Regions from separate parts of the Streptomyces sp. RLA012 genome, predicted to be linked through region 2. Evidence: riboswitches for the same ligand, from Rfam matches in the RefSeq annotation. Region 2 holds a riboswitch; the other holds the start of a gene.
The links. A riboswitch is a leader RNA that binds a small molecule or an ion and turns the genes downstream of it on or off. The one in region 2 is predicted to bind thiamine pyrophosphate.
Positions count from the first base shown of each region.

Region 1 (11,850 bases), 6.8 Mb from region 2:
GTTCAGCAACTTCGTCATGAGCACCGCCGAGGATCTCGGAGTCGCCGGGATCCTGACCTTCGCGATGTTCCACCCCGAGGCCGCGGCGATCATCGCGGGTGTGCTGCTGCTCGCGGGGCTGCTCGCGCTCTTCTTCCTGATCTCGCGGATCCGCCGGTTCCTGCGCCGCAGGGCCCAGCGCCGGGAGGAGAAACGCCTGGCCACACGGGTGGGACGGCCGCCCGGCTGAGGACCGCGGGCCTGTTTGTCAGTGGTGGCCGATAAAGTCGCGGGCATGGGACGGATTGCGGTGATCGGCGCCGGGATGGGCGCGATGGCGGCCGCCGCCCGGCTGGCCGTCGCGGGCCACCGGGTGGTGGTGTACGAGCGCGCGGCGACGTACGGCGGGGCGGTGGGCCGCTTCGAGCGCGACGGCTTCGTGTTCGACACGGGCCCGGGGCTGCTCCCGCTGCCCGCGGTCTACCGCGATCTGTTCGTCAAGACGGGCAAGGAGCCCCTGGAGTCGTGTGTCGAGCTGGTCCAGGTGGACCCGTCCTCGCGCCATGTCTTCGCCGACGGCACGGAGGTCGGTCTGCCGAACGCCTCGCGCGCGGGGGTCGTCGCCGCCCTCGACAAGGCCCTCGGAGCGGGCGCGGGCGCACGGTGGGGCGATTTCCTGGTGCGGGCGCGCGAGGCCTGGGACCGCACCCGCCGCCCGCTCCTGGAGGAGCCGCTGTGGCCCAACTGGTCGGTGCTCGCCGAGCGCGAGCCCTACCCCTCGGTGCCGCACAGGAAGCTGTTGCGCACCCGCCGCGCCGGCACCCTCGCCGAGGTGGGCGCCTGGGAGCTGCGCGACGCGCGCCTCACGGCCCTGCTGGAGAGCCACGCCCTCGCGTACGGCCTCGATCCACGGGTCGCCCCGGCGAGCGCGGCCGTGCTGCCGTACATGGAGCATGCCTTCGGCACCTGGTATGTGCGCGGCGGCATAAGGGAGTTGGCGCGTGCGGTGTACGAGCGGTGTGTCGCCCGCAGGGTGGAGTTCCGCTTCGGGGCCCCGGTCGAGCGGATCGTCGAGAAGGACGGCCGGGCGGCAGGCGTGGAGCTGGCCGACGGCGAGATCACGGACGCCGACTTCGTGGTCGCCGGTGTCTCCCCCGGAGTACTGGACGCTCTGGTCCCCGGGACGGCGCTCCGGCGCGGTGACGAGGTCGCGGCGCGGCGCGCGGCGCCGAGTCGGCTGACCGTGCTGCTGGCGCTGCGCGGAGGGCGCCCCGAGGGCGTGGCGCACCGCACGGTGGTGCACGCGACGGACCGCGAGGAGGAGTTGGACCGGGTCTTCGGTGAGCGCCCGGGATTCCCGGCCGCGCCGACCGTGACGGTGTCGCGCCCGGACGACCCCGCGCTCGCACCGGACACGGAGCACGAGGCGGTCACCCTGACCGTCACGGTGCCGTCGGATCCACAGGTGTCGGAGGCGGACGTGGAGCGGGTGCTCGGTGTGGCCGGGCGCGCGATACCGGGCCTGCGCGACCGGCTCCTGTGGCACGAGGTCCGTACTCCGGCCGACATCGCGGAGGAGACGGGGGCGCCGGGCGGCGCCGTCCCCGCACCGGCGCTCGCCGCCGCGGACGGACGGCTGCTGCACGCGTCGAACACCACCCGTGTGCCGGGGCTGTTCGCGGTCGGTGGCTGGGCCCACCCGGGCGGCGGCCTGCCGCACGCGGGCATGTCGGGGGCGCTGGTGTCCGGGCTGATCGTGGAGGGACCGGAGTTCCGGGGCTCGCAGTGAGCACGCCGGTGGTCAGCACACCGGTCCGCTGAAGGCCGCCGGGGGGCGGCTCTCAGTAGCGGTACTGCTCGTCGTACCCCGCGCCGCCACCGTTGCCATTGCCGTTGCCCTGGTACGGATACGGCTGCTCCGGCGGGAGCTCGCCGCCGTACGGGTCGTCGGTGCTGCGCTGCTGCGGGACCCAGACACCGCCCGCCGGGGTCTCGCCGCCGTAGCCGCCGGTGGCGTACTGGTCCTGGGCGTAGCCCTGCTGCTGGTACTGCTGCTGGTCGCCGCCGTAGGTGGTGTCGTACGAGGCGCCGTTGTTGTAGGTCTGCGTGCCGATGTAGGGGTCGGAGTAGGCGGCGTACTGCTGCTGGCCGTTGTCGTAGCCGTACTGCTGCTGGTCGTAGCCGGAGTAGCCGTCGTACGCGTAGGCCTGCTGGTCCTGGGAGTGGGCCGCGGCGGCGTAGGACTGGTCGGTTCCGGCCGCCGTGTGGGAGGCGCCGTTGTAGACACCGTACGAACCGGTGTCGTCGGGCAGGGGCTGGGGCTCGTACACGGCGGTGGTCTCGGCGGCCGTGAAGTCGCCGGAGCCGGGCGGCATGAAGCGGTCGGACTGCGCGGGCGAGAACACGTCGTCCTCGCGGCCGTAGTCGTCGCCCTGCCGATACGTTGCGCCTCGGGCCGCGCCTTCGGCCATTCCCGCGGCTGTCTCGGCCGCTTCGAGGCCGGAGACCTCCAGCGACGGGTCCTGGAGGTCCGGCTCACCGCGACGGCGCTTGTTCCTGCCGAAGCCCCTGCCCTTGCCCTTGCCCTCGGCCTCGGCCGCTTCCTGGTCGGCGCCCTGGCGGTTGCCCACGGCCCAGCCGGCCGCGAACCCACGGCGGAACGAGAGCGTGACATACGTCTGGCCGACCGCGAAGGCGGCCGCGCCCAGCCCGATGACGATGACGGAGGGCATCAGCACACCGAGGACCACACCAAGGAAACCGACGAAGGCGAGCAGGCGCCAGCGCAGCCGCGCCTTGTACTGCAGCAGGACCTCGCCGAGCAGCCACAGCGCGACGATGCCGAAAGCGATATAGAGGACCGTCCAGCCCATGTACGCCCCTCTCCCAGTGGCCGCTACGCAGTGTGTCGTACATGGGTGCGACCGGTCTAGGCCTGCTGCGGGTGGTGCAGGCCCAGATTCTCGTAGATTTCCAGCGTCGCCGTGGAGTTGTTGAGCGTAATGAAGTGCAGTCCGGGGACTCCCTCGTCCAGCAGCTGCGCGCAGAACTCCGTTGCGAACTCGATGCCAATGGAGCGTACAGCCGCCGGATCGTCTTTGGCTGTGAGGATCCGCTCTTTCAGGACGTCCGGGAACGAAGCGTTGCTGAGCTTGGGAAGTCGTTCCAGCATCTTCACACTTGTCACCGGCATGACCTCCGGGATGACGGGTGTCGTACAGCCTGCCGCCACCACCCGGTCACGCAGACGCAGATACGACTCGGGCTGGAAGAACATCTGGGTGATCGCGTAGTCCGCGCCCGCCCGGCACTTGTCGACGAAGTGCGCGACGTCCACGTCCCAGTCCGCGGAACGGGGGTGCATCTCGGGGAAGGCGGCGACGCCGACACAGAAGTCGCCGGACTCCTTGATGAGACGGACGAGTTCGGCGGCGTAGGTCAGGCCCTGGGGATGCGGGACCCACTCGCTCATCGGGTCGCCGGGCGGGTCGCCGCGGACCGCGAGCATGTTCCTGATGCCGGCGTCGGCGTACTGGCCGATGATGTTGCGCAGTTCGGCGATGGAGTGGTTGACCGCGGTGAGATGGGCCACCGGGGTGAGCGTGGTGTCCGCGACGATCTGCTCGGTCTCCTTGACCGTGCCCGCGCGGGTGGAGCCGCCGGCTCCATAGGTCACGGAGACGAAGTCGGGGGCGACGGCCTCGACGCGGCGCAGCGCGTTCCACAGGTTCCGCTCGCCCTTGGGGGTTTTCGGCGCGGAGAACTCGAACGAGTAGGTCGCCTTGCCGGTGGCGAGCATGTCGCGCACGATCCGCGCGCGATCAGTCCTGGTGGAAGCAGATCCGAGGGCCATACCCGCAGGTTAGCCAGAGGGCGGCGGCCCCCCAACCAGACCGACCAGAATTGTCTGATTTGTCGATTTCTTGTCCACCCCTCGGACAGCTATGCGACGGCACGCACCCGCTTGGCGAACTCCCCCGCCGCCGCGCCGGGATCCGCCGCCGCGGTGATCGCCCGTACGACGACCACGCGGCGGGCGCCCGCCTCCAGCACCTCGTCGAGGTTGCCGAGGTCGATGCCGCCGATGGCGAACCACGGGCGGTCGGTGGAAAGGGCAGCCGTGGAGCGGACCAGGCCGAGGCCGGGGGCGTGGCGGCCGGCCTTGGTGGGGGTGGGCCAGCAGGGGCCGGTGCAGAAGTAGTCCACACCGTCCTGGACGGCGGCGGCCGCGGCCTCGGACTCTGCGTGTGTGGAGCGGCCGATCAGGATCTCGTCGCCGAGGATCGCGCGGGCGGCGGGGACCGGGAGGTCGCCCTGGCCCAGGTGGAGTACGTCGGCGCCGACGGCGTGGGCCACGTCCGCGCGGTCGTTGACCGCCAGGAGCTTGCCGTGGCGGGCGCAGGCGTCCGCGAAGACCTGGAGGTGCTCCAGCTCCTCGGCCGCCTCCATGCCCTTGTCACGCAGCTGCACGATGTCGACACCGCCCGCCAGGACCGCGTCCAGGAACTCGGCGAGGTCGCCCTGGCGCTTGCGGGCGTCCGTGCAGAGGTAGACGCGGGCGTCGGCGAGGCGGGCGCGGGTGGTGACGGCGTTCTCGGGCATGCGTGTGTCCCCCGTGGTGCGGCGCGTACGGAACGTGCACGCGGCGCACGGACGTGGTGCGGTGCGTACGGACCGCGGCGGCCGGGATGCCCCGGGGCCGGCCGTGGTCCGTACGCCGGACGGTGTATCGGATCAGACGGCGAGCGCCTGGGCGCGGCGCTTCACCTCCGTGCCGCGATTCTCGCTCAGAGCCTGCGCGGGGGTGCCGGGCAGGGTCGGGTCGGGGGTGAAGAGCCACTCGAGCATCTCTTCGTCGGTGAAGCCGTCGTCCCGCAGGAGCGTCAGGGTGCCGGTCAGGCCCTTGACGACCTTCTGTTCGTTCCCGTCGATGAAGGCGGCGGGGACGTGCAGTGCGCGGTTCTCACCACGGCGTACGGCGATCAGCTGGCCCTCCTTGACCAGCTGCCGGACGCGGGTCACCTCGACGCCGAGTTGTTCGGCGATGTCGGGGAGGGTGAGCCAGGCGGGGACGAGAGCATCGATCTTTGCGTCAATCTCGGTCACGGGACAAGCCTGCCATCCCGGACTGACACTCGGTACCCGGGCGCCCTGCGGACCGCCGTCCGAGTGGTCATGCCGTGGCGTCCTTCAGGGGGCGGGACGGGTCCGACAGGATCTCCGGGTTCATCGGCATGCCCGCTTCGATCAGGCGACGGCCCTGCGCCAGATCCCTGGGGCGGCCCACAGCCAGAAGGGCGACGAGACGGGTCTCGCGGAGCCAGCACACGGTCCAGGCGGCGCCCGAGGGATCGCCGCGCCAGACGGTCGTGTCGGCGGGGGCGTGGTGGCCGACGTACTGGACGAAGCGGCCGAACTGCTCGGACCAGAAGTACGGGACCGGGTCGTACGCCGCCGGGGTCTCGCCGATGATGTTCGCCGCCACCGTGCGCGGGCCCTGGAGGGCGTTGTCCCAGTGGTGCACGAGGAGACGCTCCTCGTAGCGGCCGGAGGGGAAGGAGGCGCAGTCGCCGACCGCGTAGACGTCCGGCAGGGAGGTGCGCAGGTGGCTGTCGGCGACCACCTCCCGGTGCGCGCCGAGCTCGACGCCGGAGCCGGCGAGCCATGCGGTGGCCGGGCGCGCGCCGATGCCGACGACCACGGCGTCCGCGGGCACCCGGGAGCCGTCGTCCAGCACCACCGCGCCGGGCTCGACGCGCTCCACGCGCGCGTGGGTGCGCAACGAGGCTCCGCAGTCCGCGTACCAGGCGGTCATCGGCGCGGCCACCTCGGCGGGCAGCACCCCGGCGAGCGGCCGGTCGGCGGCCTCGACGACCGTCACCGCGCACCCGGCCTCGCGGGCCGCCGTGGCGAACTCCGCGCCGATCCAGCCCGCCCCGACGACCACGATGTCGTGCTGCTGGGCGAGCACGGGGCGCAGCCGCTCGGCGTCGTCCAGGGTGCGCAGCAGATGGACACCCGGAACGCCCTGCGCGCCGGGCAGCTGGATCGGTTCCGCGCCGGTCGCGAGGACCAGGACGTCGTAGGGCACCGGTCCGGCCTCGGTGTCCAGCTCGTGGTCCACGGGGCGCAGGCCCAGCGCCTCGCAGCCGAGTCGCAGTTCGACGTCCAGCGACTCGAAGTCGATGTCGAAGGCGGAGCCCTCGGATGTACCGAGCAGCACCGCCTTGGACAGGGGCGGCCGGTCGTACGGCTGGTGCGGCTCGGCGCCGATCAGCGTGACGTTCCCGGCGAAGCCCTGTTCGCGCAGGGCGACCGCGGTCTGCACGCCGGCCATGCCCGCGCCCGCGATGACGACCCGCCGTGCCGGATGCCCCTGCGCCTGCGAATGCGACTGTGCCTGCGTCTGCTCGCTCACCTGATCACCATAGACAACTGACCATTCGTCAGTCAGCGGACGTGCTCGGTGAGCTGTTCCACAATGCTCGTCCCGCTGCCGTCCTGCGACTCCCACTCCCAGGTCTCCTCCAGGCGCACCCGCCCGTCGGGCAGCTCCACCACCACGGATGCGCAGTGCCCCGACGAGGTGCCGCCGTCGTGCTTGAGCTGCACGTACCGGAAGTCGAGCCGGTCGCCGTCCCGGGTCCCCACGAGGTGGCCGCGCACGACGTCCCCGCCCGTGTACTCGGCCCAGATCTCGCCGTCCTTCTCGTGGTACGTGAACCGGGTGCCGGTCCCCACCTGCCCCGGTGCCTGGTCGGCGACCGGCGCGAGGACGAGGCCGTCGAGCGAGCGGGCCATGGACGGAGGCTCCCTTACTGAGACATACGGCAGCGGGCTAGGCTGGCCACCGTAAAGCACTCGCGGGAGCCCGGACGCACCGGGCTGAGAGGGAGGCTGGCGGCCTCCGACCGTACGAACCTGATCCGGGTCATGCCGGCGAAGGGAGGGGCTGGACGCCCATGTCGCTCATCCGTACATCCGCGCGTACCTCGGACCCCCGTACCTCGGACCCCCGTACCTCGGACGTCCTTGTCGTCGGGGGCGGGATCATCGGGCTCGTGACCGCCTGGCGGGCCGCTCAGCGCGGGTTCACCGTCGCGGTCGTGGACCCCGAGCCGGGCGGCGGCGCGGCGCAGGTGGCCGCCGGAATGCTCGCCGCCGTCACCGAGCTGCACTACGGCGAGCAGACCCTGCTGGGCCTCAACCTCGCCTCCGCGCGTCGCTATCCCGACTTCGCCGCCGAGCTCACCGAGGCGACGGGCCAGGACCTCGGCTACCGCCGGTGCGGCACGCTGGCCGTCGCGCTGGACGCCGACGACCGCGCCCATCTGCGTGAACTGCACGCCCTGCAGCACCGGTCGGGGCTCGACTCGGAGTGGCTGAGCGGCCGTGAGTGCCGCCGTCTGGAGCCGATGCTCGCACCGGGTGTGCGGGGCGGGCTGCGGGTCGACGGCGACCACCAGATCGACCCGCGCCGGCTGGCGAAGGCCCTGGTCACGGCGTGCGAGCGGGCCGGAGTGGAGTTCCACCGGACCTGGGCGGAGCGGCTGACCGTCGTACGGGACCGGGCCGCCGGGGCCGTCACGACGGGCGGCGAACAGCTGACGGCCGGGCAGGTGGTGCTCGCCGCCGGGAGCCTCAGCGGGAAGCTCGCGGGCGTACCCGATGACGTACTGCCGCCCGTGCGCCCGGTGAAGGGACAGGTGCTGCGGCTGACCGTGCCGAAGCGGTACGCGCCGTTCCTGAGCCGGACCGTGCGGGCCGTGGTGCGCGGCAGCCAGGTCTACCTGGTGCCGCGGGAGAACGGCGAGCTCGTCGTGGGCGCCACCAGCGAGGAGCTGGGCTGGGACACGACGGTGACCGCGGGCGGGGTGTACGAGCTGCTGCGCGACGCCCACGAGCTGGTTCCCGGGATCACCGAGCTCCCGCTCACGGAGACGCGCGCCGGACTGCGGCCCGGGTCACCCGACAACGCGCCGCTGCTCGGGCCGACCCGGCTCGACGGGCTGCTGCTGGCCACCGGCCACTACCGCAACGGCGTCCTGCTCACCCCCGTCACCGGGGACGTGATGGCGCATGTCCTGACCACCGGGGACCTGCCGGACGAGGCTCGCCCCTTCACCCCCCAGCGCTTCAGCACGGCCCTCACGGAGCAGCCCGTATGAACATCTTCGTGACCGTCTTCGTCAACGGAGAGCGGCGGCTGGTCGCTTCCGGCACCGTCCTCGACGCGCTCGTCGCCACCCTCACGGTCGCGCCGTCCGGAGTCGCCGCCGCGCTCAACGAAACCGTCGTCCCGCGCGGGCAGTGGTCGTCCACGGCCCTCGCCGAGGGCGACCGCGTCGAGGTGCTCACCGCCGTCCAAGGAGGCTGAACCATGGCCGACGATCCCTTTGTCCTCGGGGGTACGTCCTTCTCGTCCCGTCTGATCATGGGTACGGGGGGTGCGCCCAGCCTGGACGTCCTGGAGCGGTCGCTCGTGGCGTCCGGCACGGAGCTGACGACGGTCGCGATGCGGCGGGTGGATCCCACGGCGCACGGCTCGGTGCTCTCCGTGCTGCACCGGCTCGGCATCCGGGTGCTGCCGAACACGGCGGGGTGTTTCACCGCGGGCGAGGCCGTGCTGACCGCGCGGCTCGCACGGGAGGCCCTCGGTACCGAGATGGTCAAGCTGGAGGTCATCGCCGACGAGCGCACCCTGCTGCCCGATCCGATCGAGTTGCTCGACGCCGCCGAGGTGCTGGTCGACGACGGGTTCACCGTGCTGCCGTACACCAACGACGATCCCGTGCTCGCACGGAAGCTGGAGGATGTCGGCTGCGCGGCGATCATGCCGCTCGGGTCGCCCATCGGGTCCGGTCTGGGCATTCGCAACCCGCACAACTTCCAGCTGATCGTGGAGCACGCGCGCGTGCCGGTGATTCTGGACGCGGGCGCCGGTACGGCGTCGGACGCCGCGTTGGCGATGGAGCTGGGGTGTGCGGGGGTGATGCTCGCGTCGGCCGTCACCCGGGCGCAGGAGCCGGTGCTGATGGCCGAGGGCATGAAGCACGCGGTGGAGGCCGGCCGGCTCGCCCGGCGTGCGGGGCGGATTCCCCGGCGGCACTTCGCCTCGGCGTCCTCTCCCGTGGAGGGGCTGGCACGGCTGGATCCGGAGCGGCCTGCTTTCTAGGCACCCGATCCAGGTACCCGATCCGGGTACCCGGCCCAGGTACCCGGCACCGATGTGTTTTTTCTCCCGCCCGCGCCTCACCCGTTTCCGGGCGGCTGGAAAGCGCGGGTCTCCCGTGAGCGGTTCTCGCCGTTGACAGGTGCGGGAAGCGGCCACCGGGACGGACACCTCGACGGCTGCGAGATGCGTCACAGGTCCGCTGCAGTCCCGCTCCGGTATGGGCCGAACGGGTGGGGGTGACAGTGGCGGCTCGTAGACTCACCTGCGTGGATACGACCCTTCAGGACCCGCTTGTCGGGCAGGTGCTCGACGGCCGCTATCGCGTCGACGCGCGGATCGCGGTCGGCGGGATGGCCACGGTCTACAGGGCCCTGGACACCCGCCTCGACCGGGTGCTCGCGCTCAAGGTGATGCACCCTGCGCTGGCCGCCGACGGCTCGTTCGTCGAGCGGTTCATCCGCGAGGCCAAGTCGGTGGCCCGGCTCGCGCACCCCAATGTGGTGCAGGTCTTCGACCAGGGCACGGACGGGTCGTACGTCTATCTGGCCATGGAGTACGTCGCCGGGTGCACCCTGCGCGACGTGCTGCGTGAACGCGGAGCGCTGCAGCCGCGGGCCGCGCTGGACGTCCTGGAGCCGGTGCTCGCCGCGCTCGGCGCCGCGCACCGCGCCGGGTTCGTGCACCGCGACATGAAGCCGGAGAACGTCCTGATAGGGGACGACGGCCGGGTCAAGGTGGCCGACTTCGGTCTCGTACGGGCCGTGGACACCGTCACGAACACGACGGGTGCGGTGCTCGGCACCGTGTCGTACCTCGCTCCCGAACAGATCGAGCACGGCACCGCCGACACCCGCGTCGACGTCTACGCCTGTGGAGTGGTCCTCTACGAAATGCTCACCGGCGGCAAGCCGTACTCCGGGGATTCCCCCGCCCAGGTGCTCTACCAGCACCTGCACGCGGATGTGCCGCCGCCGTCCGCCGCCGTGCCGGGGCTGCCCTTCGCCCTCGACGAGCTGGTCGCCGCGGCGACCGCCCGCAACCCCGAGGTGCGCCCGCACGACGCGGTGGCGCTGCTCGGCCAGGTCCTCCAGGCGCGGGCCGGGCTCAGCGTCGAACAGCTCGACGCCGTACCGCCGCAGGCCCTCGCCGTGGGACACGACAACGCGGGCGACCGTACGAGCGTGATCCCGCGCTCGCTGTCCGTGCCGCGCCTGCTGCCCGTGAACGACCCCTACGAGGACTACGAGGACGGCGACGGTGGCGGCGACCCGCTGAACCGGACCAGCCGGTTCGAGATGACCAGTCGGTTCGAGTCCGGTCCGACCGCTCCCTCACGGCGCGGATCGCGGCCCCGGCGCGGGATGTTCGCCCTCGTCGGGGCGATCGTGCTGGTGCTCGGGCTCGGCGCGGGCGTCTGGTACATCAACTCCGGCCAGTTCACCAAGGTCCCGCTGCTGCTGGCGAAGAGCGAGGCGCAGGCCAGGGCGCGGATCGAGAACGCCGGCCTCGACGTGGGGCAGGTCAAGCACGCCTACAGCGACACCGTGAAGCGCGGCACCGTCATCAGCAGCGACCCGGCGCCCGGCGCCCGCATCCGGGACAACGACTCCGTGACGCTGACCGTCTCGGACGGCCCGGAGACGGTGAAGGTGCCCGATCTGACGGGCCTCGCGCTGTTCAAGGCGCGGGATGTCCTGAAGGGCGAAGGGCTCGCCGCGGGCATGGTCACCCGGGAGTTCAGCCAGGACGTCACCAAGGGCTTCGTGATCCGTTCGGATCCGGGCGCGGGCACGGAGCGGCACGCCGGTTCGGCGATCGCCCTCACCGTCAGCAAGGGCAGTCCGGTCGAGGTCGCCGATGTCTCGGGCGCGTCCGTGGCGGATGCCACCGCGGAGCTGGAGGAGGCGGGCCTGAAGGTGAAGATCGCCTCCGGGCGGGTCAACTCGGAGTTCGATCAGGGCCAGGTCGCCGAGCAGTCGCCGGGCGCGGGCAGCCAGGCCACCGCGGGCGACACCATCACGCTGACGGTCTCCAAGGGCCCCGAGATGGTCCCGGTCCCGGACGTGGTGGGCGACAACGTGGACGACGCGAGGGCCACGCTGGAGGCCGCCGGGTTCAAGGTCGACGAGGACCGCGGTCTGCTCGGGCTCTTCGGGGACACGGTGAAGAAGCAGTCGGTGAGCGGCGGGGACCAGGCGCCCAAGGGGTCCACGATCACCATCGAGATCCGCTGACGGGGCGCCGCGGGGCCCGTGGCACCCTGAAGGACGTGACCAGCAAGCAGCTCCGCAACCCCGTCGGCGGCCATGTCCCCGTGGCCGGCGGCCTCAACTCCGTCGGCCTGGCCTATGCGCGCGAGATGGGCGCCGAGACCGTCCAGGTCTTCGTCGCCAACCCGCGAGGCTGGGCGACGCCCGCCGGGAACCCGAAGCGGGCCGAAGAGGACGCAGCGTTCCGCGCGGCCTGCGCCGCCGAGTCGATCCCCGCGTACGTCCATGCCCCGTATCTGATCAACTTCGGCTCGCACACCGGGGCGACGGTCGAGAGGTCGGTGGAGTCGCTGCGGCACTCGTTGCGCCGGGGCCGGGAGATCGGCGCGCTCGGCGTGGTCGTGCACACGGGGAGCGCCACCGGGGGCCGGGAGCGGGCTGTCGCCCTCAGGCAGGTGCATGAGCACCTGCTGCCCCTGCTGGACG
Region 1 is NZ_JBWDPA010000002.1:8,285,657-8,297,506, reverse strand. It holds gene RV986_RS38085 (DUF4126 domain-containing protein) at 1-229, shown strand, start outside; gene RV986_RS38080 (phytoene desaturase family protein) at 275-1,768, shown strand; gene RV986_RS38075 (SCO2102 family sporulation regulator) at 1,821-2,852, opposite strand; gene metF (methylenetetrahydrofolate reductase [NAD(P)H]) at 2,909-3,832, opposite strand; gene thiE (thiamine phosphate synthase) at 3,922-4,581, opposite strand; gene RV986_RS38060 (Rv2175c family DNA-binding protein) at 4,714-5,085, opposite strand; gene RV986_RS38055 (NAD(P)/FAD-dependent oxidoreductase) at 5,153-6,397, opposite strand; gene RV986_RS38050 (avidin-fold protein) at 6,430-6,780, opposite strand; TPP riboswitch at 6,833-6,944, shown strand; gene thiO (glycine oxidase ThiO) at 6,942-8,147, shown strand; gene thiS (sulfur carrier protein ThiS) at 8,144-8,356, shown strand; gene RV986_RS38035 (thiazole synthase) at 8,360-9,154, shown strand; gene pknB (Stk1 family PASTA domain-containing Ser/Thr kinase) at 9,421-11,388, shown strand; gene RV986_RS38025 (deoxyribonuclease IV) at 11,415-11,850, shown strand, end outside.
Region 1: another riboswitch for thiamine pyrophosphate. It lies ahead of thiO (glycine oxidase ThiO); the one in region 2 lies ahead of RV986_RS07150 (purine-cytosine permease family protein).

Region 2 (11,850 bases):
CGGGCCTTCCCGCCGGCCGTACCGGGCCGCGCGACGGCGGTCGAGGTGGCCGCCACCGCGGGTGCGGCGGCGACGGCGAGCGGCTGGTCGCTGTTCGCGGTCTCCGCGGAGGAGGCACCGGCGTCCGGGGTCCGTTCGGCGGCGGCGGAGCGCGTGCCGGAGTCTGCGGAGCAGCCGGCGGCGAGGAAGAGGGCGGATGCGGCGAGCGCGGGCACGAGGGCGCGCAAGGGCCGCTTGCGGATGCGCAAGATCAGTCCTGAGGGGGGTGAAGGAGGCATGCGATTACCAGCGAGTAACTAGATGTGAGCATGCCATGAAGACGCGAAGCACTGCTTCACGTTTCCACCCCCTCCAGGGTGATCTACGCCACGATCACGAGCCGAGAGTCGCCAGCAGCTCCTCCAACTCGCCAGACAGGAAGGTCAATTGACGGGTCATCACGCATTCGGGTCGAACGAGATGCCGGCCGGCTTGGCCTTCTCCAAGTGGTAGTTGAAATTGCCGTCCTTGAGGCCGAAGACGGCACTGCCGAAGTCGTAGGCGCTCAACTTGTCGCGCAGACCGGCGGGGTAGCCTTCCCAGCCGACCAGGTCGGGGAACTGCCATCCGTGGTAGTGGTTCTCCGGCGGTTCGTCGTTCGAGTTCGCCGGGCGGAAGCAGTGGGTGCTCACACCGTCCTTGTGATAGACGACCTTGGGGTGGGTCCCGTCCCAACGGATCTGGTCACGGCCGTAGATGTTGAAGTTGCCGTGGGCGGAGGTGGAGACGTACTGGGCCTGGTTGTTCTGCACCCACACCACGACGTGTTCCCAGTCGTTGCGGTGGCCGCCGAGGCCGCTGCCGAGCACGGCCTGGTCCTTCTCGAAGTAGAGGCCGTACATGATCGCGCACCAGCCGTTGTTGCACTTCTCGCGCGAGTAACCGTTGGTGTTGTCGAGGTCCGAAGCGTCACGGCACTGGCCGTTGAGGGCTCCGGACGGGTTGAGGCCCGGGTTGACCGTCCCGTCGGGGCCGATGGCGGGGGTGGGGTAGCAGCCGTCCGTGTCGTAGTCGAAGGCCGGCTGGAACGTCTGCTCCAGTCCGTCCGCGTTGGCCGGCAGCGCCTGGGGCGGGGCGGCGAGCGCGCTGCCCGGGAAGGCGACGACCAGTGCGACCGCACTGCCCAGAATGAGCGAGACCTTGCGGATGCGCGAACTTCTCTTCACTACGTCCTCCTGATCGACCGCGATGCGGGGGGGTGGGGCCGGGCAGGCGATCGATATTGGCATGCCCAGATCAGCTTTTCCCCGCTCCGTCGACAACGCAAGCGTCAGGGGGTGTCGGAGTGATGAATGACCAACCAATGGACGAGGTGGGCCAGTTGAGGTGCACCAGTTGGGGTGGGTCCGTCGGGGTAGGTGGGTCGGTCGACGCAGGGCGGCCCGGGCGGCAACAGTCGGCGCAGGTCGGTCCGGCGAGCCGTCCGGCTCGCCTCCGCCGGGCAGGGCGCGCGACGATGCCGTGTCCCTCTGTCCATGGAGTGGGAAGTTGTACGCCAGCCATCCCGGACCACCGCCCGGGGCCCGTTCCGTTCACCGCCCCGGGCGAACGGCTCCCCCGCCGCAAAGTCCGTCGCGGCTACGCCTCCCGGAACCGCCCCGCCCTCCGGCACACCTCACGGATGACACCCGTGCCCCGCGGCTTCCGCCCATCGGCCGGCTGCGTCCCCGGCACTGCGGCGGCTTCAGGTCCGGCTCGCCCTCGGCCCCACCACAACCGCCGTGCGCTGACCCGTGCCCTTCAGGGCACCGACCGCGCCCCATACGTGCAGGGCAAACGCGAACGCGGCCGTCGGGCCGCCCGTCCGACCGGCACCAAGTCCGCCTCGCCCGGCGGACCGTCCTCGGTGGAGGACAAGGCGTACGGCTACAACCCGTACGGCTTCAGGCCCGCGACAGCCGCGGTGCCTCACCTTCCGGTCTCGGGCCCCCAGTACTCCGGGCCGACACCGCGCCAGTCGATGAGCGGGGACACCGCCGCGGTCACGGGGTCCACGTCGAGACCCACTCGACGCAGGAACTCGGACAGATCCTCCAGGTTGTACGCCAACCCGAGGTTCTCGCCGCGCACACGCACTCGGCGGCCACCGGTGTCAGCGGGCGGAGCCACGATTACAGGCAACGGTTCGGACATGGATCCAGCCTCGCTTCTCCGGTCCCGGCCTGCATCCCGGCCCCGTGCCGCACCTGACCACCGTTCGTCGTGATCAGGCCGTCGGGAAAGTCTTCGTACGCCATGCGCTAATTCAAGCACATGTTCGATTTACGGCGCACGCCCCGTACCCTGCGGGCCCGTTGCGCAAGTTCCCGATCACGACGAGCCACTGACGGACGGACCGGATCGGATCGAATCGGAAGCGCGCTACGGGGCGGGAATCCCGTGACGCTAGGCCGTTCGAGCTCCTGCCCGGTGCGGCGAGCCGTCGGCCTCAGACCCGCGGTCGGTTGATCAGTCCGGAGAGCACGATCACGCTCTCGGTGCGCTCGATGACCCTGGCCTCGCGCACCCGCTGGATGGCCCGTTCCAGATGCGGAATGTCCAGGGCCATCATGTGCACCATGGCGTCCGCGGCGCCGGAGACCGTGTAGGCCTCGACCACCTCGGGGACGGCCTCCAGATCCCGCCGCAGCTCCGCGGGCGTCGGATTGCCCTTGCAGTACACCTGGACGAACGCCTCGGTCCGCCAGCCCAGCGCCTGGGTGTCGACGAGCGCCGTGAAGCCCCGGATCGTGCCGTCGGCCACCAGTCGGTCGAGGCGCCGCTTCGCCGCCGGTGCCGACAGTCCGGCCGCCTTGCCGATCTCGGCGTACGTACTGCGCGCGTCGCTCAGCACACAGCGGACGATGGCCTCGTCGATCGCGTCCATGGTCATGCCCCTCTCACCCCTTCCCCTCGCGCAAGAAATCTCCAAGGAGGCTGCATCTTCGCAAGAAAACAGCCCTGGACCGAAACAAACGGCGATTGATTGCGCACGCTCCCCGTTCGTAGCATCCCCTGGCATGCGTACAGTGCTCACTGCCCAGGAGACCGCCGCTCTGGAGGCCCTCGACGAAGCGGCGCTCGCCGCGCTGCTGCTCGATGTGCTGGCCGTGCCGAGCGTGACCGGAAGCGCGGCCGAGTCCGAACTGCAGCACCGCCTCGCACGGGATCTCGGCCGGTTCGGCCTGGACGTCGACCTGTGGTCCATGGATCTGCCCGGCCTGCGCGCCGCGCCCGGCTTCCCCGGTACGGAGGTACCGCGCGAGGAGGCGTGGGGGCTGGTGGCGACGCTGCCGGGCACCGGGGAGGGTCCCACCGTGATCCTCCAGGGTCATGTGGACGTCGTACCGCCCGGGGACCTCGCGCAGTGGGCGGGTGACCCCTTCGTGCCGAGGGTGCGTGGCGATGTCGTGCACGGCCGGGGCGCCTGCGACATGAAGGCCGGTGTGGTCGCCAACATCGCTGCACTCGCGGCGATCCGGGCCTCGGGAGTACGGCTGCGGGGCAGCGTGGCGGGCCACTTCGTCGTCGGCGAGGAGGACGGTGGGATCGGGGCCTTCGGAACCCTGCGGCGCGGCCACCGCGGCGACGCCTGCGTCATCACCGAGCCGACCGGCGGCACGCTGGTCACGGCCAACGCGGGTGCCCTGACCTTCCGTATCACCGTGCCGGGCCGGTCCGCGCACGCGAGCACCCGGGACGCCGGGGTGAGCGCCATCGACGCCTACGCGCCGATCGCCGCCTGCCTCGCCCGGCTGGAGGTCGCCCGCAACAAGGCGCCGGATCCCCTGATGGCGGAGTACCCGATCCCGTACACCGTGTCCGTGGGCATGCTCCAGGCCGGTGACTGGGCCAGCAGTGTGCCGGGGCTGCTCGTCGCCGACGGGCGGCTGGGACTGCGGCTCGGTGAGGAACCGGCCGCGGCCCGCGAGGAGTTCGAAGGCCGGGTGGCTCGGGCGTGCGCGGCGGATCCGTGGCTGAGCGAGCATCCCGCGGTCGTCACCTGGCCCGGCGGCCAGTTCGCCAGCGGACGGCTGCCGGCCGGGCATCCGTTGCGCGAGGTGGTGAGCAGGGCGCACGCGGACACCACCGGTGCGCCCGGCGCGCGGGAACGCGGCGCCCCCTACGGGAGCGATCTGAGGCTGTACGCCGGGGCGGGCATACCCACGCTCCAGTACGGTCCAGGCGATGTGCGCCTGGCCCACGGTCCCGACGAGCGGGTGTCCCTGACGGAGACGGTCGCGGTCGCCCGCACGCTGGTCCTCACGGCGCTCCGCACGGCGGGAACCGCGTAGCAGCACCGCACGAACAGCACAGAAGCACCGCACGAGCCGCACACCGGCACCGCGGGAACCGCCGAGCGGGGTTCACCGCCCCGCGCGGATCCGCCAGCCGTGGTCGACCGGTCCCAGGCCCGAGCCCAGCGGGAATCCCGCCGCGATCGCGCCCGTGACGTACTCCTTCGCGAGCCGCACCGCCTCCGGCACCGCCCGGCCCTGCGCCAGCCCCACCGCGATGGCCGAGGCCAGGGTGCAGCCGGTGCCGTGCGTATGGCGGTTGTCGTGGCGCGGGGCCCGGAACCAGTGCTGTTCGGTGCCGTCGGTCAGCAGGTCGACGGCCTCGCCGGGCAGGTGGCCGCCCTTCACCAGGACCCAGCGGGGCCCGTACGACAGCAGCCGCTGCGCGGCCCGGCGCATGTCCGGCTCGCCCGTCGCCTTGATCCCCGTGAGCTCGGCGGTCTCGTCGAGGTTCGGTGTCGCCACCGTCGCGAGGGGCAGCAGAACCGTCCGTACGGTGTCCAGCGCGTCGTCGGCCAGCAGCCGGTCCCCGTGCTTGGAGACGCTCACCGGGTCCACCACCACGGGCGCGCCGACGTCCGACAGCAGTTCGGCGACGGTCTCGACGAGCAGCGGCGAGGCGAGCATCCCGGTCTTCACGGCCTGCACCCCGATGTCGTCCACGACACTGCGGTACTGCGCGCGCACCGCCTCGACGGGAAGATCCCAAGCGCCCTGTACGCCCACGGAGTTCTGTGCGGTGACGGCGGTCAGCACGCTCATCCCGTGCGCGCCCAGCGCGAGCATCGTCTTCAGATCGGCCTGGATGCCCGCGCCGCCCCCGGAGTCCGATCCGGCGATGGTCAGGACACGGGGCGGGGCGGTGGGCGGGACGGTGGGTGTGTTCGGAAGCATGGCGGGTGTCACTCCGTACGAGGGGGTGAGTGGAGGCGGGGTCAGCGGCGCAGGCGCAGCGGGGCGTAGACCAGCAGAGCCGCGACGAACGCCACCCCGTAGGCCAGGTCGGCGCCGTGCAGGGCATCGGCGACCGGGCCGACGTACAGGCTGGTGCTCATGAACGGCACCGCCGCGGCGAAGGCCGCGCCGAAGGAGACCAGCGCGGGCCACCACGGCTGCGGGCGGGCGCTCTCGGCGGCCAGGTCGACGGGTGCGCCGCCGCGGGCCCTGGCCCGGGCGAGCCAGTCGACGACGACGATCGCGACGAACCCGGGAATCCAGTAGCCGACGAACAGCAGGACGTTCTGGAAGCGGGCCGTGGTGTCGGCCGCGTGCATCCACAGCACGAGCGGGAAGCCGAGCAGGGCGGCCAGCGCGGCGGCGGCCGGACGCGGCAGACGTACGCCCATGGTCTGCAGGGCGAGCGAGCCGCTGTAGTCGTTCATGGCGTTGCTGCTCAGCGCGGCGAGCGCCACGGCGAGCAGGCCGAACGCGCCGAGGGCGCCCCCGCCGAGCAGGGTGTCGACGCCGCGGGCGGTCTGGTCGGTGAAGACGGCCGCGCCCCACAGTCCGAGCGCCTGGACGGCCACGAAGGACACGCCGATGCCGGCCAGGGTGTACCAGAACATGCGCGGGCGGGACGTCGTACGCGGTAGATAGCGGCTGAAGTCGCTGGCGTACGGGGCCCACGACAGCGCCAGGCTGAGCGCGATCGTGCAGGTCAGGATGAAGGCCCCGGCCCGGTCGGCGCCGTGTGCGGTGGCGGCGGGGGTGGTGTGGGCGCCGCTGAGGAGCTTCACGGTCAGGGCCACGAAGGCGGCGGCGAGGGCGAAGGTCATCACGCTCTGGAGCCGGTGGATGGCCTCGTAGCCGAGGACGCCGAGCGCGCCCTGCGCCGCCATCATCACCAGCACGCCCAGCCAGAACGGCCAGCCGCACAGCTGGGCCAGCGCGTCCCCGCCGAAGAGGCCGATCAGCGCGTCCCAGGCGATGGACGACAGCCACTGCAGGACGCCCGGCACCGCCACGGCCCGCCCGAACGCGAGCCGGGCCAGCGGCAGCTGTCCGGCGCCGGTCCGGCTGCCCCAGGTGCCGAGGTACGCGGTCGGTACGGCGCCCAGCAGGGTGCCCAGCACGACGGCGGTGAGCGCGGTGGAGAAGTCCAGGCCGAGCGTGATGCCGACGGTGCCGGTGAACACGCCGGTCATGGTCAGGTTGGGGGCGAACCACACGGTGAAGAGGCGGCCGGGGCCGCCGTAGCGGTGGTCCTCCGGGACCGGGGCGATTCCGCGCGCCTCGACGTGCAGATCCCCCGGGGCGGTGGGCATCCGCCCGTCGAAGACGCCCTGCGGGCCTCCGGCGGCCACCTCGCCGCGGGCGTTACGGGCATACGGCAACGACATGAGACATCCCTCCGCCAGTCCTAACTGGTTCAGGTTCGACGGGTGTGATCTCAGCCCTCGTGCGGGGCACCCCGTGTCCGGTTCGGCGGTCAGGATAGCCCGGCCGGCGCGTTCGCCCCAGTGGGAGGGGCGGGTGCCCCCACCCGGGACGGGGCAGGCGGGCCGTGCGAGGCGTACGAGCCGTACGAGCCGTACGAGCCCGTACGGCCTAGGAGTCGACGCGCGGCTCCCGGCCCTCGTACGCCGCCGTCAGCAGTCCCAGCACCCCGTCCGTAGTGATGTCGCGGGGGTTCGGGTATGCCTGCGCGGTGGCCTGCGCCGCCGCCACCGCAAGGTCGCTCTCCTTCAGGCCGAGCTCGGCGAGGGTGCGGGGTGCGCCGAGGCTTCCCGCCAGCTCCCACAGGGCGCGGGGTACGTCGTCGGTGCCCAGGGCGCGGGACAGGGCGGTGATCGCCCGGGGCGCGGCGGGCGCGTTGTGGGCGAGGGCGTACGGCAGGACCACCGTGTGCGTCTCGGCGTGCGGCAGGCCGAAGGTGCCGCCGAGGACGTGGCACAGCTTGTGGTGCAGGCCCATGGTGGTGGCGCCCAGGCAGGCGCCGCAGAGCCAGGCGCCGTACAGGGCGCGGCCGCGCGCTTCGAGGTCGTCGGGGGCGGCGGCCACGAGCGGCAGGGCGCCCGCCATCGCCCGTACGCCCTCCTCGGCCATGAGCGAGACGAGCGGCGAGGTGTCGGGGGCGTACAGGGCCTCGACGGCGTGCGCGAGCGCGTTGATGCCGCTGGTGACGGTGAGGGGGACGGGGAGCCCGAGGGTGAGCTCGGGGTCGTAGACGACGCTTCGGGGCTGGACGGCGGGGTCGCGTCCGGTGCGCTTGGCGCCGTGCTCGGTGAGGCCCCAGACCGGGGTCATCTCGGAGCCGGCGTAGGTGGAGGGCACGGCGATCAACGGCAGGCCGGTGCGCAGCGCGATCGCCTTGCCGAGGCCGATCGCCGAGCCGCCGCCGACCGCGACACAGCCGTCGGCGCCCGCCGCGCGCGCCGCCTCGACCGCCCGGTCGGCGACCTCGGCGGGTACGTGCATCCGGGCCCCGGCGTGCAGCCCCGCGCAGGCCTCGCCCAGCGCGTCCGCGACCGCGCGCGCGGTGCTCGCGCCCCGGCTGCCACAGACCACCAGCACCCGGCGCAGCCCGAGCCGGGCGGCCTCGCCGGGGGTCGCGGACACGGCGGCGCCGGGCCGGAAGACGACGCGCGCGGGCTGGGTCTCGTACGAGAAGTCGAGGGGTGTGTTCCCTCCCGTCGATCCGGTCATTCCTGCTCCAGTACGAGGTCGAAGCGTGCATGGCGGAAGGGGTTCGGGACGCCGAACTCCCGTGCCAGGGGCGGGTCGTCGGTCTCGGTGAAGTCCTGGACCAGGCTCTTCTTGACGGCGAACACCGCGTCGGAGTCGAGGTGCTCGCTGCCCGCGACGAAGATGTGTGTGGTGACGGGGACGTGGCCCTCGGCCGAGGCGATGAAGTGGATGTGGGCGGGGCGGTAGGGGTGCCGGGCCGTGGCGCGCAGCAGTGCGCCGACCGGGCCGTCGGTGGGGATCGGGTACGGGCTCGGTACGCAGGTGCGGAACCAGAAGCGGCCCTCGGTGTCCGCGGTGAACAGTCCCCGCCCGTTCCCGGGCGGCTGGACGTCCGGCCGCTGCACGTCGTAATGGCCCTCGGCGTCGGCCTGCCACACGTCGAGGACCGCGCCGGGCAGCGGGGTGCCGTCCTGGGACAGCACCCGGCCGCTCACCACGCACGGCTCGCCGGTGCCCACCAGGTCGATGTCCGCGCCGAGCGCGCGGACCGGCGACTCGGTCATGTGGAACGGGCCGAGGACCGTGGACTCGGTCGTGCCCGGGTGGCGACGACCGTTGAGTGTCTCCACGAGCATCGAGACGCCGAGCACGTCCGACAGGAGGATGAACTCCTGGCGGGTGCCGGTGCACTGCTGCCCGGTCGCGGTCAGGAATCCGATCGCGCGTTCCCACTCCGCCATCGTCGGCTCCGTCTCGCGCACGAAGTCGTGGAGGTGACGGGTGAGCGCGCCGAGCAGCTCACGCAGGCGCGGATCGGCCGTGTCCCGCAGGCTGTCGACGACGGCATCGGTGATGTCGTTCGTGAAATCGCCCGGTTCGACGGTCATGCCACTCCCGGAACATCGTGCTTCACGGCGAGGAACCCGAACAGATCGGGGACACCGCCCGGGCCCGCCTCCACGGTCCGTACCAGCCGCAGGCCGGCCGCCAGGGTGGCGTTGAGGAGGTCCGCGAGGGGGACGTGCCGGGCGCCGACCCGGGCGCGGACGCCGGCCGGGTTCCATGCGTCGAAGCTGCGCGAACGGTCGGTGTACCGCTCGTCGACCACGATCCGGGGCCGGTCGCTCCAGTCGGCGAACGCGCCGATGAAGCACGGGTGCACCCCGAGGTGCACGAAGTGTCCGCCGGGGCGCAGCACCCGGGCGGTCTCGCGCAGTACGGCGGCGTAGTCGGGTACGTCGGTGCTGGCCAGCACGCACACCGCGGCGGGGAGGGAGTCGTCGGCGAACGGAAGGGCCGCCGCGTCGGCCACGGCGACGGGCAGCCGCTGGGCGGCGTGGCGCAATTGTCCGCGCGAGAGATCCACCCCCACCGGCGTCCGTCCCAGCCCGGCGAGCACGGAGGCGTGGGCGCCCGTGCCGCAGCACACGTCCAGGCACGGGCCGTCGCCCGGGCCCAGCAGCTCCCGCAGCGTGGCGTGCACCCGCTGGATGTAGTCGCCGGCCCCCGACGACATGAAGTCGTTGTACCAGTCGGCGTGTTCGTCGTACGGCGCTGTCGCCCCAGGACTCATACCGCCGATGGTACGGGAGGAGGCATTTCAATTATTATAGATGGTAAGTGCCATATGTTCCGGTACGCCCGTGAACGCGCGAACGTGAGGCCCGGCATGGCCAAGAATCTCGTCATCTGCCTGGACGGCACGGGAAACCAGTTGAAGGCGCAAGGGAACACCAACGTCATCCGGCTCTACGAAATGCTCGACCTCTCCGATCCCACCCGGCAGATCGCCTACTACGACCCCGGCGTCGGCACCTTCTCCGCCGCGGGCGTCCGGACACCCCTCGGCCGTCGCCTGTCGAGGCTCTTCGGTCTCGCCTTCGGCTCCGGGACGAAGGCCAACCTGGCCGAGGCCTACACGTATCTGATGAACCATTACCAACCGGGCGACCGTATCCACATCTTCGGTTTCAGCCGCGGCGCGTACACGGCCCGGGCCCTCGTGGGCATGCTCAGGGCGGTCGGCCTGATGCGGCCGGGCATGGAGAACCTCGTCCCGTACGCCGTGTCCGTGTACGCCAAGAACAAGGACTGGACCCGGCAGGACTGGGACCAACTGCACCACTTCGCCGCCGCCTTCAGCAACGCGGTGGACGGGCGTACCGGCATCCCGGTCACCTATCTGGGGATCTGGGACTCCGTGAAGGCCGCCGGGGTCCTGCGCTGGAACCTGCGCTGGCCGTACACCCGTCAGATCCCGAACGTCCTGCGCGTGCGGCACGCGGTCGCCATCGACGAGAAGCGCCGGCCCTACGCCGAGTACCTCGTCACGTCCGGCGACAAGAAGCGGCCGGTGCCCGCGTCGGTCGAGCAGGTGTGGTTCGCCGGAGTGCACTCCGACGTCGGCGGGACCTTCGACGACGATCCCCGCCTCGCCGGCGTCGCACTCAAGTGGATCGTGGACGGCGCCGTCGAGGAGCGGCTCCTGCTGAAGCCCGGCGCGTACGCACGCGACGTGACGCTCGCCCCCGAGAACGCCCTGGGTACGGTGCACCGGATGGGCTGGGTCTGGGCCCTGCTCACCTACCGTCGCCGTCGGCTTCCGCGGGACGCGCGGGTGCACGCGAGTGTCCGCGCGCGCCTGGAGCGGGAACCGGGCTACGCCGACCGCATCCCGTCGACCGTGACCTGGTCCGACCCCGACTGGCTGACCGCCCGGGCCGACCACCCGGAACCGGCCTCCCGGAACCGGCCTTTCGCCACCGGCCACACGGGACCGCCCCCTCGCCACTGACCAGTGCCGTGCACGCCGAGCGGCGGCCCCGGGACACATCGGCCGTCGCGCACAATGGTCCGATGATCGACGGTACTTCGCCGACAGCAGCGGCCACACCACCACCCCGGCTGATCAAGGACGACGAACTGACCGGCCATTCCGTGGTCGCCAACAGCACCATGAACCGCGAACGGGTCCTGACCGGCGTCAACAGCTACACCCGCGAACTCGGCTTCTCCCCCGCCGAGTTCCTGAGCGAGCACGGCCCCGCCCCGTCCTGGCTGGACCTGTGCAGCGGGGAGGGTCTCGCCCTCCGTACGGCAGCGCGGCACCTCCCGCAGGCCGTCATCACGGGCGTGGACCTGGTCGGCCCGCGGCAGCGGACAGCACTGCCCGACGGCCTCGAACTCATCACCGCGGACCTCGCCCGATGGTCCCCGGCGCGCCGCTACGACCTCATCACCTGCGTCCACGGGCTGCACTACATCGGCGACCGGCTCGCCCTGCTGGAGCGGGCCGCGTCCTGGCTCAGCGGCACCGGTCTGCTGGTCGCCCACCTCGATCCCTCGACGCTGCGGCGACCCGACGGCGGCGACGCGTCCCGCCCGGTCCTGGCGGCACTGCGCGCCGCCGGCTTCCACTACTCGGCCCGCCACCACCGCCTCAGCCTGCGGGGCGGCCGCCCGATCGCGCTGCCCTTCGCCTACCTCGGCGCCGACCCACAGGCAGGCCCCAACTACACCGGCCAGCCCGCCGTCGCGTCGTACTACGAAACGACCAAGAGGCCGTATCGGACTCTTCCGATACAGCCTCCGACCCGCGACTTCAAAAGTCGGGACGACAGGATTTGAACCTGCGACCCCTTGACCCCCAGTCAAGTGCGCTACCAAGCTGCGCCACGTCCCGATGCCGTCACCCGCAGTGTTCCGCGTGATCGTGCGAACAGAACTTTACCCCACGTCGGTGGCTGCTCCGAAGGCGGCACTGGGCGCGCGACAATCGGGGCATGAACGGAACATCCGGAGGTAGCCGAGGCGGCGGGCGGGATCGGGACACGGCGGGGCGGGCGCGCAGTGCCCGGCCGCGGGACGGGCTGGGGCGGCCGCTGCCGTACGGCGCGGACGGCGTGCA
Region 2 is NZ_JBWDPA010000002.1:1,494,952-1,506,801, forward strand. It holds gene RV986_RS07120 (hypothetical protein) at 1-242, opposite strand, end outside; gene RV986_RS07125 (NPP1 family protein) at 438-1,205, opposite strand; gene RV986_RS07130 (hypothetical protein) at 1,948-2,148, opposite strand; gene RV986_RS07135 (Lrp/AsnC family transcriptional regulator) at 2,468-2,905, opposite strand; gene RV986_RS07140 (ArgE/DapE family deacylase) at 3,039-4,313, shown strand; gene thiD (bifunctional hydroxymethylpyrimidine kinase/phosphomethylpyrimidine kinase) at 4,386-5,210, opposite strand; gene RV986_RS07150 (purine-cytosine permease family protein) at 5,252-6,655, opposite strand; TPP riboswitch at 6,645-6,739, opposite strand; gene RV986_RS07155 (maleylacetate reductase) at 6,864-7,961, opposite strand; gene RV986_RS07160 (dioxygenase family protein) at 7,958-8,830, opposite strand; gene RV986_RS07165 (class I SAM-dependent methyltransferase) at 8,827-9,516, opposite strand; gene RV986_RS07170 (DUF2235 domain-containing protein) at 9,613-10,737, shown strand; gene RV986_RS07175 (class I SAM-dependent methyltransferase) at 10,800-11,570, shown strand; tRNA gene RV986_RS07180 (tRNA-Pro) at 11,552-11,625, opposite strand; gene RV986_RS07185 (DUF309 domain-containing protein) at 11,726-11,850, shown strand, end outside.